3 regions of the Streptomyces ziwulingensis genome follow, and region 1 is predicted to be linked to each of the others. Evidence: riboswitches for the same ligand, from Rfam matches in the RefSeq annotation. Region 1 holds a riboswitch; each other region holds the start of a gene.
The links. Region 1 has a riboswitch for cyclic di-AMP ahead of ABEB00_RS18905 (transglycosylase family protein). Riboswitches for the same ligand answer to the same signal wherever they lie in the genome.

Region 2: linked by a shared signal. The riboswitch ahead of ABEB00_RS02300 (transglycosylase SLT domain-containing protein) and the one ahead of ABEB00_RS18905 (transglycosylase family protein) in region 1 are both predicted to bind cyclic di-AMP.
Region 3: linked by a shared signal. The riboswitch ahead of ABEB00_RS30640 (M23 family metallopeptidase) and the one ahead of ABEB00_RS18905 (transglycosylase family protein) in region 1 are both predicted to bind cyclic di-AMP.

The regions. Positions count from the first base shown of each region.
Region 1 covers NZ_BAABIG010000034.1:67,232-70,986, forward strand. The annotation lists gene eno (phosphopyruvate hydratase) at 1-1,037, opposite strand, end outside; gene ABEB00_RS18905 (transglycosylase family protein) at 1,297-2,046, opposite strand; cyclic di-AMP (ydaO/yuaA leader) riboswitch at 2,050-2,216, opposite strand; gene ABEB00_RS18910 (transglycosylase family protein) at 2,391-3,470, opposite strand; gene ABEB00_RS18915 (cytochrome P450 family protein) at 3,616-3,755, opposite strand, start outside.
Region 2 covers NZ_BAABIG010000005.1:66,517-70,271, reverse strand. The annotation lists gene ABEB00_RS02310 (GNAT family N-acetyltransferase) at 1-537, opposite strand, end outside; gene ABEB00_RS02305 (HAD family hydrolase) at 774-1,586, shown strand; gene ABEB00_RS02300 (transglycosylase SLT domain-containing protein) at 1,602-2,117, opposite strand; cyclic di-AMP (ydaO/yuaA leader) riboswitch at 2,120-2,288, opposite strand; gene ABEB00_RS02295 (polyprenyl synthetase family protein) at 3,003-3,755, shown strand, end outside.
Region 3 covers NZ_BAABIG010000080.1:33,196-36,950, reverse strand. The annotation lists gene ABEB00_RS30645 (M16 family metallopeptidase) at 1-1,065, shown strand, start outside; cyclic di-AMP (ydaO/yuaA leader) riboswitch at 1,255-1,416, shown strand; gene ABEB00_RS30640 (M23 family metallopeptidase) at 1,429-2,205, shown strand; gene ABEB00_RS30635 (GntR family transcriptional regulator) at 2,412-3,107, shown strand; gene ABEB00_RS30630 (HPr family phosphocarrier protein) at 3,297-3,578, opposite strand.

The DNA of each region.
Region 1 (3,755 bases):
AGCGTCTCGGTGAGCGAGCCGATCTGGTTGACCTTGACCAGCAGGGCGTTGGCGGCGCCCTCCTCGATGCCGCGGGCCAGACGCTCGGGGTTGGTGACGAACAGGTCGTCGCCGACGAGCTGGACCTTGTCACCGAGCTTGTCGGTGATGGTCTTCCAGCCCTCCCAGTCGTCCTCGAACAGCGGGTCCTCGATGGAGACGAGCGGGTACGCGTCGACCAGCTCCGCGTAGTACTCGGTCATCTCGGCGGCGGTGCGCTCCTTGCCCTCGAAGCTGTAGACGCCGTCCTTGTAGAACTCGGAGGCGGCGACGTCGAGGGCGAGGCCGATCTGCTCGCCGGGGGTGTAACCGGCTTCCTTGATCGCCTCCAGGATGAGGTCGAGGGCCTCGCGGTTGGAGCCGAGGTTCGGGGCGAAGCCGCCCTCGTCGCCGAGGCCGGTGGCCAGGCCCTTGCCCTTCAGCACCTTCTTGAGGGTGTGGTAGATCTCGGCGCCCCAGCGCAGCGCCTCGGAGAAGGACTCCGCGCCGATCGGCGCGATCATGAACTCCTGGATGTCCACGTTGGAGTCGGCGTGCGAGCCGCCGTTCAGGATGTTCATCATCGGCACCGGCAGCAGGTGCGCGTTGGGGCCGCCCAGGTAGCGGAAGAGCGGCAGGTCGCTCGCCTCGGAGGCGGCGTGGGCGACGGCGAGGGAGACGCCGAGGATGGCGTTGGCGCCGAGCGAGCCCTTGTTGTCGGTGGCGTCCAGGTCGAACATGGCCTGGTCGATCAGGCGCTGCTCGGTGGCGTCGTAGCCGACCAGCTCCGGGCCGATCTGCTCGATGACGGCGAGGACGGCCTTCTCGACACCCTTGCCGAGGTAGCGGCTGCTGTCGCCGTCACGCAGCTCGATGGCCTCGAAGGCGCCGGTGGAGGCGCCGGACGGAACGGCGGCACGACCCGTGCTGCCGTCGTCGAGGCCGACCTCGACCTCGACCGTGGGGTTGCCTCGGGAGTCCAGGATTTCCCGGGCTACGACGACGTCGATGGACGGCACGAGCATCTCCTTCTTCCATGTGACGCTTTGGTGTGACGCTTCGGTCTGACGTGAGTGTGCGGAGCGCGACGGCTCCGCGGGACGAGCCTAACCGGCCCGCGGTGATCGGCCAGCCGGTCACCCACCCGTTGGACAGAACCGAGAGTAAATTGTTTCCGAACGGAACAAAACCAGGGCGTGTGGTGGCCGCCAGGTTCCGGACATGCCCCCGCCCCGGCGCGTACGGGGGAACGCGCGCCGGGGCGGGGAGTCCGGGGGCCTACTTCAGGTGGAGCTGCTGGCCCGGGTAGATCAGGTCGGCCTGGTCGACGATGTCGTCGTTCAGCTTGAACAGCTTGGCCCAGCCGCCGGCCACGTCGCGCTCCTTGGCGATGGAGCTGAGGGTGTCTCCCTTGACGACCTTGTACTCGCCGTCACCCTTCTCGACCTTCTTGCCGGTCGGGGTGGTGACGGTCTTCTTCGCGACCGGGCGCTCCGCGGAGCGGGACGCCTTCTGCTCGGTGGAGCGGTCGGCGGTGGAGCCGGTGCTCCGGCTCTGCGGCTGGCTCTGGGGCTGGGACTGGCTCTGGGACTGGCCGCTGTCCTGGGTGCCCGTGGCGGAGCCGCCGCCCTGGCTGCCGGTGGAGCCGCCGGTGGAGGCGCCGGACAGGCCGGTGCCGCAGCTCGGCCAGGCGCCCTTGCCCTGGGCCGCCAGGACCTTCTCGGCGACCTGGATCTGCTGGGCCTTGCCGGCCTGGTCCGCGGTGGCGGCGTACTGGGTGCCGCCGTACGCGGCCCAGGTGGAGGCGGAGAACTGCAGGCCGCCGTAGTACCCGTTGCCGGTGTTGATGGACCAGTTGCCGCCGGACTCGCACTGGGCGACGGTGTCCCACTCGGAGGTGGTGGCGGCGGAGGCGTTGCCGGCCACCATCAGCGGGGCGGCGACGGCGACACCGGCCACACCGGCGACGGCGATGGCGCGGCTGGCCTTGGACGGGCGACGGTGCGTGCCCTTGCCGGAAAACAGCATGGTTGATCCCCTCACCGACGCCTGCGAGGTGAGCTGTCGGGTTCGGGCCGGTTGAGTTGCCCGGCCGGGTTCCTCACGGAACTCGGCTCCACCCCTAGCCGCTCCGGCTCAACTGCCCGGTGCGGCACTTACCTTGGGTCCCCCGCTCCTGCCTTCGGCGCTTGCGCGACGACTGTTCCCGGGTGGCCGCTGGCAGGATTCGGCGTTGCGGCACCGGGGCCCGCGATGGCGAGCGATCACGACCGTAGCCACGCGCCACGGACATTTTCAAAGACGATCAGGGCTTCTGAGATCTATGTCTCACGGAGATCAATACGGACATTCATTCCCAAACATGGAGTGAACTACCGCTGCTTTTCGCCCGATTCGACACCGACAGCAAGCTTCTGACCGGGAACGATGTGATCCGGGTCGGCGCCCACCGTCTCCTCGTTCTCCGTGTAGAGGGAACGCCACCCTCCGGCGAGGTCGAGGGAGTCGGCGATGGCCCAGAGATTGTCGCCGGCGCGCACGGTGTACGTCCCGTCGGCCGCGGCGCGCGCGGTGGAGTCGCCGCGGGAGGCGTGCCGGCCCGAGGACCCGTCCGTACGGTCCCGCGTCGCGCTTCCGTCCGAGGTGCCGCCGCGGTGACGTCCGGCCCCGGAGGTGTCGGCGTCGGCGTCGGCCAGCGCCGAAGAACCGGTTTCCTGTACGGACTTGCCGGTACTGTCCCGCTTTGTGGTGGCCGAGCCGCTCGTCCCGGCGGCGGTTGAGCCGGATTCGGCGGACGTGTCGGACTTGGCCGATTCGTCACCACTGTCCGTCGACTTCTCGGAGGGGGAGGCCGAAGGCGACGCCGAGGAGCCGGTCTTCGTACCGGACTTGGTGCCGGATGCGGTCCCGGCCGCGGTCCCGGTCTCGTCCGCGTCCTCCTCGTCGGCCGACGACTTGGCCGAGGACTTGGCGGAGGACTTGACGGACGGAACGGACCCATTGGTGCCGGACGTTCCGGTGGTGGGCGTCTCCTCCGCCGATTCGGCCGACCCGTCGCCCGTGGTGCCGCTCGCCGACCCGGCGGCCAGTCCGGCGAGCGGTCCGCAGGTCGGCCAGGCGGTGACGCCCCGCGCCGACAGCATCTTCTCGGCGACCTTGACCTGCTGGGCGCGGCTGGCCTGGTCGGCGCTGGTGGCGTAGGCGAGCCCGCCGAACTTCTCCCAGTCCTCCTGGGACAACTGCAAACCGCCGTAATAGCCGTTGCCGCTGTTCTGGCTCCAGGCGCCGCCGGTCTCGCATTCGGCGACGCGGTCCCAGGTGGTGCCGTCGGCCGCGTGGGCGCCGGTGGCCCCCAGGAGCGGGATCGCGATGGCGGAGCCGGTGACTCCGGCAGCGACGACCAGGGCCGGAGCCTGGCGGGGGCGACGGTGACGGCCGTTCCCGGAGAGCATGCGGAGACCTTTCGCGTGACAGCAGGGGGTCCGCGCGGCGATGGTGCTCGGCCGCCGCGCTGATCCGTGAACGTATAGGCATACGATCACTAGTCACAAGTTCATGCCGTGTAGATCACATGGAGATCACAGAAGTGAAGGTGTGTCACTTTTGCATGTGTGACGAGTCGTTCTCCGAAGGGGAGGCGACGGGTGTGAACGACACGGGGAGGGTGCGCAGGCCACGCATGATGAGCCCGCCGCGCCAGCGCAGTTCGGCCGGGTCGGCCGCGAGCCGCAGGTCGG
Region 2 (3,755 bases), on a different contig from region 1:
CACGAACCGCACGTCCCCGACCTGGCGGCCGAGCCGGCGCTCCTTGGCCAGGGTCGTCTTCAGGAACTTCGGCGACCGGGCCCGCAGGACGTCCTCGTACGCCCGGTAGCCCCGCGCCACGTCGATGACGTGCGCCGCGTACCTCTCGGCGGCGTACGGCAGGAACAGGGGCTGCTCCGCCTCCACGTTGTCGAAGGCGAGACTGGACAGGCGGCAGGCCCGCAGCAGCTCGCGGGCGTCGGGAGCGCCCGGGGCGCCGGGGACCAGGCCCTGGCGCAGCACCGCCCCCTGGCAGTCGGAGACGCCGAGGCCGACGGCCCGGCCCTGGCCCAGCCGTCCCCGCTCGAAGGGCAGGAAACCGGCGGCCGCGCCGCCCTCGTACACCACCGCGACGCGCGCCCCGGGCCGGACCCGGCCGATGACGTCGGTGAATTCCGGTTCCATGAAGGGGTTGCGCGGGGACGGCGACTTGGCCCGCAGTTCGCGCCAGTGCTGCCGTTCCCCCTCGCCCAGTTCCTCCGGCACGAGCACCCGAATGCGTCCGCTGTTCAACCCGACCCCCCGATCAAGCCCCCTGGACAGTAGGAAGGTACCTCCGGGGCCCGTTCGGGGGTAGGCAGCGGAGCATGTTGCTGCCAACCGGTGCACAGCGCTTCAACCGCCCTTAGCCGATGTAGCGTCAGCTTTCGGACAGTTGTGTGTGGGGGGCGCGCGCGTGAACGCCCCCTTGACGACGGTGAGTCGGGACCCCTCGGGATCCGTATTCTCTGATCATGGACCCCACCGCTTACGCACTCGTCGCCACCGACCTGGACGGGACGCTGCTCCGCGGCGACGACACCGTCTCCGACCGGTCGCGCGCCGCGCTGGCCCGCGTGGCGGAGGCCGGCGCGCAACACCTCGTGGTGACGGGCCGCCCGGCGCCCAGAGTGCGCACCCTCCTCACCGACCTCGGCTGCGGGGGGCTCGCGGTGTGCGGGCAGGGCGCGCAGGTGTACGACGCCGGCGCGGACCGCCTGCTGTGGTCGGTCACCCTGGACCGGGAGCTGGCCGAGACCGCGCTCGGCAAGATCGAGGCCGAGGTGGGCCAGGTGTACGCAGCCGTCGACCAGGACGGGGTCGACGGGCTCACGCTGATCGAGCCGGGGTACCTGATGCCCCACCCGACGCTGCCCGCCGTCCGGGTCGGCCGGCGCGACGACCTGTGGGAGGCACCGCTCAGCAAGGTGCTGCTGCGCCACCCCTACCTGTCCGACGACGAGCTGGCGGCGACGGCGCGCGGGGTGGTCGGTTCGCTGGCGACGGTCACCATGTCGGGGCCGGGGACGGTCGAGCTGCAGCCGTGCGGGGTCACCAAGGCCACCGGTCTGGCGCTGGCCGCGCGCCACCTGGGGCTGCGGGCGGCGCAGACGGTCGCCTTCGGCGACATGCCCAACGACATCCCCATGTTCGACTGGGCGGCGCGCGGCGTCGCCATGGCCGGCGCCCACCCGGAGCTGAAGGCGGTGGCCGACGAGGTCACCACGTCGAACGAGGACGACGGCGTGGCCGTCGTCCTCGAACGACTCTTCCCGGCAGTTCTCTGAAGCCGGCGGGGGAGATCAGTAGGCGCCGAAGACGTTGTCCATGGAGCCGTACCGCTGGGCCGCGTAGTTGCAGGCGGCGGTGATGTTCGCGACCGGGTCGTACGGGTCCCAGGAGGTGCCGTCGACGTGGTACGCCTCGAAGGTCGGCGCGATCACCTGGAGCAGACCCTTGGACGGGGTGCCGTTGACGGCGTTGACGTCCCAGTTGTTGATGGCGAACTGGTTGCCGGACGACTCCCGCATCACGTTGCGGTAGATGCCGTCGTACGAACCGGGTATCCCCTTGGCGGCCATGATGTCGAGCGACTGGCGGATCCAGCCGTCCAGGGTGTTGCTGTAGCCGTTGGCCGCGGTCATGGCGGCCGTGGTGACCGCCGTCGTGGTCGAGTCGGCGGCCGGGGCGGCCGGGGCGGCGGAGGCGCTGGTGGCGCCGAAGAGCGGCAGCGCGAGCACGGCGGCGCCGGCACCGGCGACGGCGAGCTTGCGGGTGAGGCGGGTGGTCCCGGCGAACCGGAGGCCGTTTGCGGGCATGGTGAGGTCCTCTCCTACGCCTGCGAGGTGAGCTGTCGGGTTCGGGCGGGAGGTGCCCGGTGGCGCCCCGCTGGGCGCCGCTTGACCCCTAGCCGCACTGGTCCGCGGACCGGCGCGGCGGCTTACCTGGGTCCCCCGCTCCTGCCGTGCGTGAGTTGGTGGGTGGATGTGGGTCTGTCCGGCGGTGGCAGGATTCGGCGTCCGCCCGACAGGCCGGGAACGTATGCGGAAGCACATGTCGGAAACAAGTGCCGGAATCACCAACGTGCATGTTGACCTTGGTCTGGGCGATTTGGTGTGCTTGATCCTTTGCGAGTGGCAAGGCTCAACTGGCTTACGGGACAACGGGGCGAGGGTGTCCGTGGGGGACGGGCCGGCCGGGGTGGTGGCGTGAGCCAACTCACTGGGCTCAGCAAAAGTGGCAAATCGGGCAATAGCTGCAACTTGGCTGTAACTGCCCGAGCGTGGTCGCGGCCGCTCGCCAAGGCGGTCGCCGGGTGTCCCCACGCCCGGTCCGATGGCCGGATTTCGGCCGTCGCGGCGCCTGCCCGGCTATCAGTGAGGAGGTACTCGGCCGAGAGCGGGAACGCGGGTTTGCGTGTCGAATGGGTGACGTTCCCGGGCCGTCGGACGTTGGAGGGGGTGGTGGGGTCTCCGGAGGAACCCTCCTTCGCCGGCGCGCCCCGACCGCTCGGCGAAGTCCGCGCACGGCTGCTCATATCACCTGATCAGAAACGTACCGATCATGGTCCGATACCGACCGGCCTGTAACGGTGGGCGCTATCGGTGATCGAAAGGTGACCGGATACGCTGACTTGAGTGGTGGCAGCGACCTATCGACAAACCGTGTGACCGCAGTGGACACCAGCAGACAGGAGACCCCTCGTGACCGTCGTCGGGCCGTTCGGGCTGAGCGTGCGGGACCAGGCTCTGGAAGCCGGTGTCCAGGGCGGAATGGCGGCTGTCGAGGAAGGGTTGCTTGAGGCAACCAAGAGCGAGGTGCCCTTCATCACGGAGGCCGCCCAGCACCTGGTGCGGGCGGGCGGCAAGCGTTTCCGGCCACTGCTGGTGATGCTCGCGGCCCAGTTCGGCGACCCCGACGCCCCGGGCATCGTGCCCTCGGCCGTCGTCGTGGAGCTGACCCACCTCGCCACGCTGTACCACGACGACGTGATGGACGAGGCCGAGGTCCGGCGCGGGGTGCCCAGCGCCAACACCCGCTGGGACAACTCCGTCGCCGTCCTCACCGGCGACTTCCTGTTCGCCCGCGCCTCGCAGATCCTCGCCGACCTCGGGCCGGAGGCGGTCCGGGTGCAGGCCCTGGCGTTCGAGCGCCTTGTCACCGGCCAGATCCTGGAGACCGCGGGACCGCAGGACGGCCGGGACCCGGTCGAGCACTACCTGGACGTGCTGGGCGGCAAGACCGGCTCGCTGGTGGCCGTCTCCTGCCGGTTCGGCGCCATGATGTCCGGCGCCGACGAGACGGTCGTCGACGTCCTCACCCAGTACGGCGAGCGGCTCGGCGTCGCCTTCCAGCTCGCCGACGACGTGCTGGACATCGCCTCCGACTCCCACGAGTCCGGCAAGACCCCCGGCACCGACCTGCGCGAGGGCATCCCGACCCTGCCCGTGCTCCGG
Region 3 (3,755 bases), on a different contig from region 1:
CGGGTCAGCCTCGAAGTGCCCGTCTCCCGCCTCGCCAAGGCGCTCGGCCTGGTCGCCGACGCCCTCAGGGCGCCCGCGTTCGCCGACAGCGAGATCGAGCGGCTGGTGCGCAACCGCCTCGACGAGATCCCGCACGAGCTGGCCAACCCCTCGCGCCGGGCCGCCAAGGAGCTGTCCCGGCAGCTCTTCCCGGCCGACTCGCGCATGTCGCGCCCGCGCCAGGGCAGCGAGGAGACGGTCGCGGGCATCGACTCCTCGGCCGTACGCGCCTTCTACGAGCGGCACGTCCGACCCGCCACCGCCACCGCCGTGGTCGTCGGCGACCTCACCGGCATCGACCTGGACGCGCTCCTCGGCGACACGCTCGGCGCCTGGACCGGGCCCGCGGCCGAGGCCCGGCCGGTGCCGCCGGTCACCTCCGACGACACCGGACGGGTCGTCATCGTGGACCGTCCCGGTTCCGTCCAGACGCAGCTCCTCATCGGCCGCACCGGACCGGACCGGCACGACCGCGTGTGGCCCGCCCAGGTGCTCGGCACGTACTGCCTGGGCGGCACCCTCACCTCCCGCCTGGACCGCGTCCTGCGCGAGGAGAAGGGCTACACCTACGGCGTGCGGTCGTTCGGGCAGGTCCTGCGCTCCGCGCCGGACGGCACGGGCGCCGCGATGCTCGCCATCAGCGGCTCCATCGACACCCCGAACACCGGTCCCGCCCTCGAGGACCTGTGGACGGTGCTGCGCACGCTCGCCGCGGAGGGTCTCACCGACGCCGAACGCGACGTGGCCGTGCAGAATCTGGTGGGCGTGGCGCCGCTGAAGTACGAGACCGCGGCGGCCGTCGCGGGCACGCTGGCCGACCAGGTCGAGCAGCACCTGCCCGACGACTTCCAGGCGACGCTGTACCGGCAACTCGCCGCGACCGGCACCGTCGAGGCCACCGCGGCCGTCGTCAACGCCTTCCCGGTGGACCGCCTGGTGACGGTCCTGGTGGGCGACGCGGCGCAGATCAAGGCGCCGGTCGAGGCCCTCGGCATCGGTGAGGTCACCGTCGTGCCGGCCGAGTAGCACCGCGCGTGCGGCGGCCCCGGTGACCCTTGTGTCACCGGGGCCGCCTTTTGTCCGTATTGCGGCGGAGGTTGCCTGTCTGCTCTGTGGGATGCGCGACAAAAAACCTGATGCGTTTGGGAAATGAACACACTCCCGCTTAGCTTCGTCCCGGCTGTTCGTCAGGCAGTGCGCCGCGCCCGCGGCACCGGACAGTCATCGCCGAGTCCCCGTACGGCGCGAGCCAGGGGAGCCGGGGACCCAACAGTCCCTGGGGTGAATCGGACGCCCGCGCGTGCGCGAGGGGGTCCGTAGGAGACCTTCCTGCTCCGAACCCGTCAGCTAACCCGGTAGGCGAGAGGGAAGGAAAGGACCAGCCAGTACATGGCGTTCACGCGCGCCGCCGGGAAGCACCGTCGACCCGGCCGGATGCACCGCACGACCACCCGCGCGGCGGGTGTCGCGGCCCTCGCCACCACCGGCGTCATAGGCACCCTCGCGGCGCCGGCGCTCGCCTCCGAGCCGGTTCCCGAGCAGACCGGTCTCACCCCCGTCATCACCATCGGTGACTCCATAGCCGAGCAGATCGACGCCCAGGCCGCCGCCCAGCGGCAGGCCGCCGAGGACGCCGAGGCCGAGCGCAAGGCCCAGGAGGCCGCGCGGGAGCGGGCCGCCGAGGCGGCCGAGCAGGCCGCGAAGGAGGCGCACGAGGCCAAGGAGCGCGCCGCCCGCGCGGCCGAGCGCAAGCTCCTGAACACCTACGTGGCGCCGATCAGCAGCTCCTACGTGTCCACCGCGTACCGGGCCAGCAGCGGACTGTGGTCCTCCGGCACCCACACCGGCATCGACTTCCACGCCGCCTCCGGCACCTCCGTGCACGCCGTCGGCGCCGGCACGGTCGTCGAGGCCGGCTGGGGCGGCGCCTACGGCAACCAGGTCGTCGTCAAGATGCACGACGGGACGTACACGCAGTACGGCCACCTGTCGTCCATCGGCGTCTCGGTGGGCCAGTCGGTCACCCCGGGGCAGCAGATCGCGGTCTCCGGCTCGACCGGCAACGTCACCGGACCGCACCTGCACTTCGAGGCCCGTACCGGCGCGGAGTACGGGACGGACATCGACCCCGTGGCGTACCTCCGCTCGCACGGCGTCTCCGTCTGACGGCACGTTCCGCGGCATCCGAAAGCACCCGAAAGCCCCGGCTCACCGAGCCGGGGCTTTCGGCGTTCCGCCGGCCGGTGACCGAAGGTGACCAAAAAAGAGCCATGGATTCCGGCTCGGCATCGGAAATTCCGCCCCATTGCCATAGAGTCACTGAACACGCGTCAATCGTCGACGTTTCACGGGGATTAAGGCGGAGGTCGGTCATGCGTATTCCGGCGCATTCGGTGTGCACGGCGATCCGGGACGACATCGTCGCGGGTGTCTACGAGCGCGGCAGCCGGCTCACCGAGGAACTGCTCGCGCGCCGCTACGGCGTCTCCCGCGTCCCCGTGCGCGAGGCCCTGCGCACCCTGGAGGCCGAGGGCTTCGTGGTGACCCGGCGCCACGCGGGCGCGTGCGTGGCGGAACCGACCGAGCAGGAGGGCGCCGACCTCCTGGAGATGCGCCTGCTGCTGGAGCCGCTGGCCGCCGCGCGGGCCGCCCAGCGCCGCACCGAGGCCCATCTGAAGGTGCTGCGGGGTCTCGTCCGGCTGGGCCAGGAGCGGGCCAGGCGGGGCTACAGCGACGATCTGCGCTCCCTGGGGGGCTGGTTCCACGAGACGCTCGCCCAGGCCGCCGGCAGCCCGGCCCTGACGTCGACGCTGACCCAGTTGCGGCACCGGATCGCCTGGATGTACGCCGTGGAGGCGGCGGCCGGTCCGGTGGAGTCCTGGGCGGAGCACGGCGCGATCGTGGACGCGGTGGCCCGCGGCGACGCCGAGCGCGCCCGGACGCTCACCTCCCACCACGGTGAGCGGTCGACCGCGGCGCACCGCCTGCGCTTCGCCGCGGGAGCCGAACGCGCGGAGCGTGTGAGGAACTCGCAACGTGCCGTAAACACACCGAGCCTGCGGCATTAACACAAACGCCGTATACAAAGAAGAGGAATTCGGCGGGGTCCTTTTCTGCTGCTCTGCTACTCGCGTCTGCGGCCATTTCCCGATGGGTCGGACGCATTTCCCGCGGCCCTGCCACGTAAAAGGCGGGACCGAGTCGTCCGGTGACCCGGATCGGCTCGGCCCCGCCATTTGCATAAGGCGTTCAGGTGTTCAGACGGTCTCGGGAAGCTCCTCGAGCCCCTCGGCGACCAGCTTCGCCAGGCGCTCCAGCGCGGCGTCCGCGCCCTCGGCGTCCGAGGCGAGGACGATCTCCTCGCCGCCCTGGGCGCCCAGGCTCAGGACGGCCAGCATGGAGGCCGCGTTGACGGGGTCACCGTCGGCCTTGGCGATCGTCACGGGAACACCGGTGGCCGTGGCGGCCCGGACGAAGATGGAGGCGGGGCGGGCGTGGAGACCCTCGGCCCAGCCGACGTTGACGCGGCGCTCAGCCATATGTTGCTGCCCTTCAGGTGATCAGGGTTGTCTGTCTGGCGATCAAAGTTGTCTAGACCAGTTTCCCACACCGTGGCGCACGCCCCCGGAGCGGCCCGTTTTGCGGGCGCGCGGACCGGCCGCGGCCCCCGGTCCGGCCCCCTCGCCCCCACAGCCTGCCCCGCGCCGTTGTCGTAC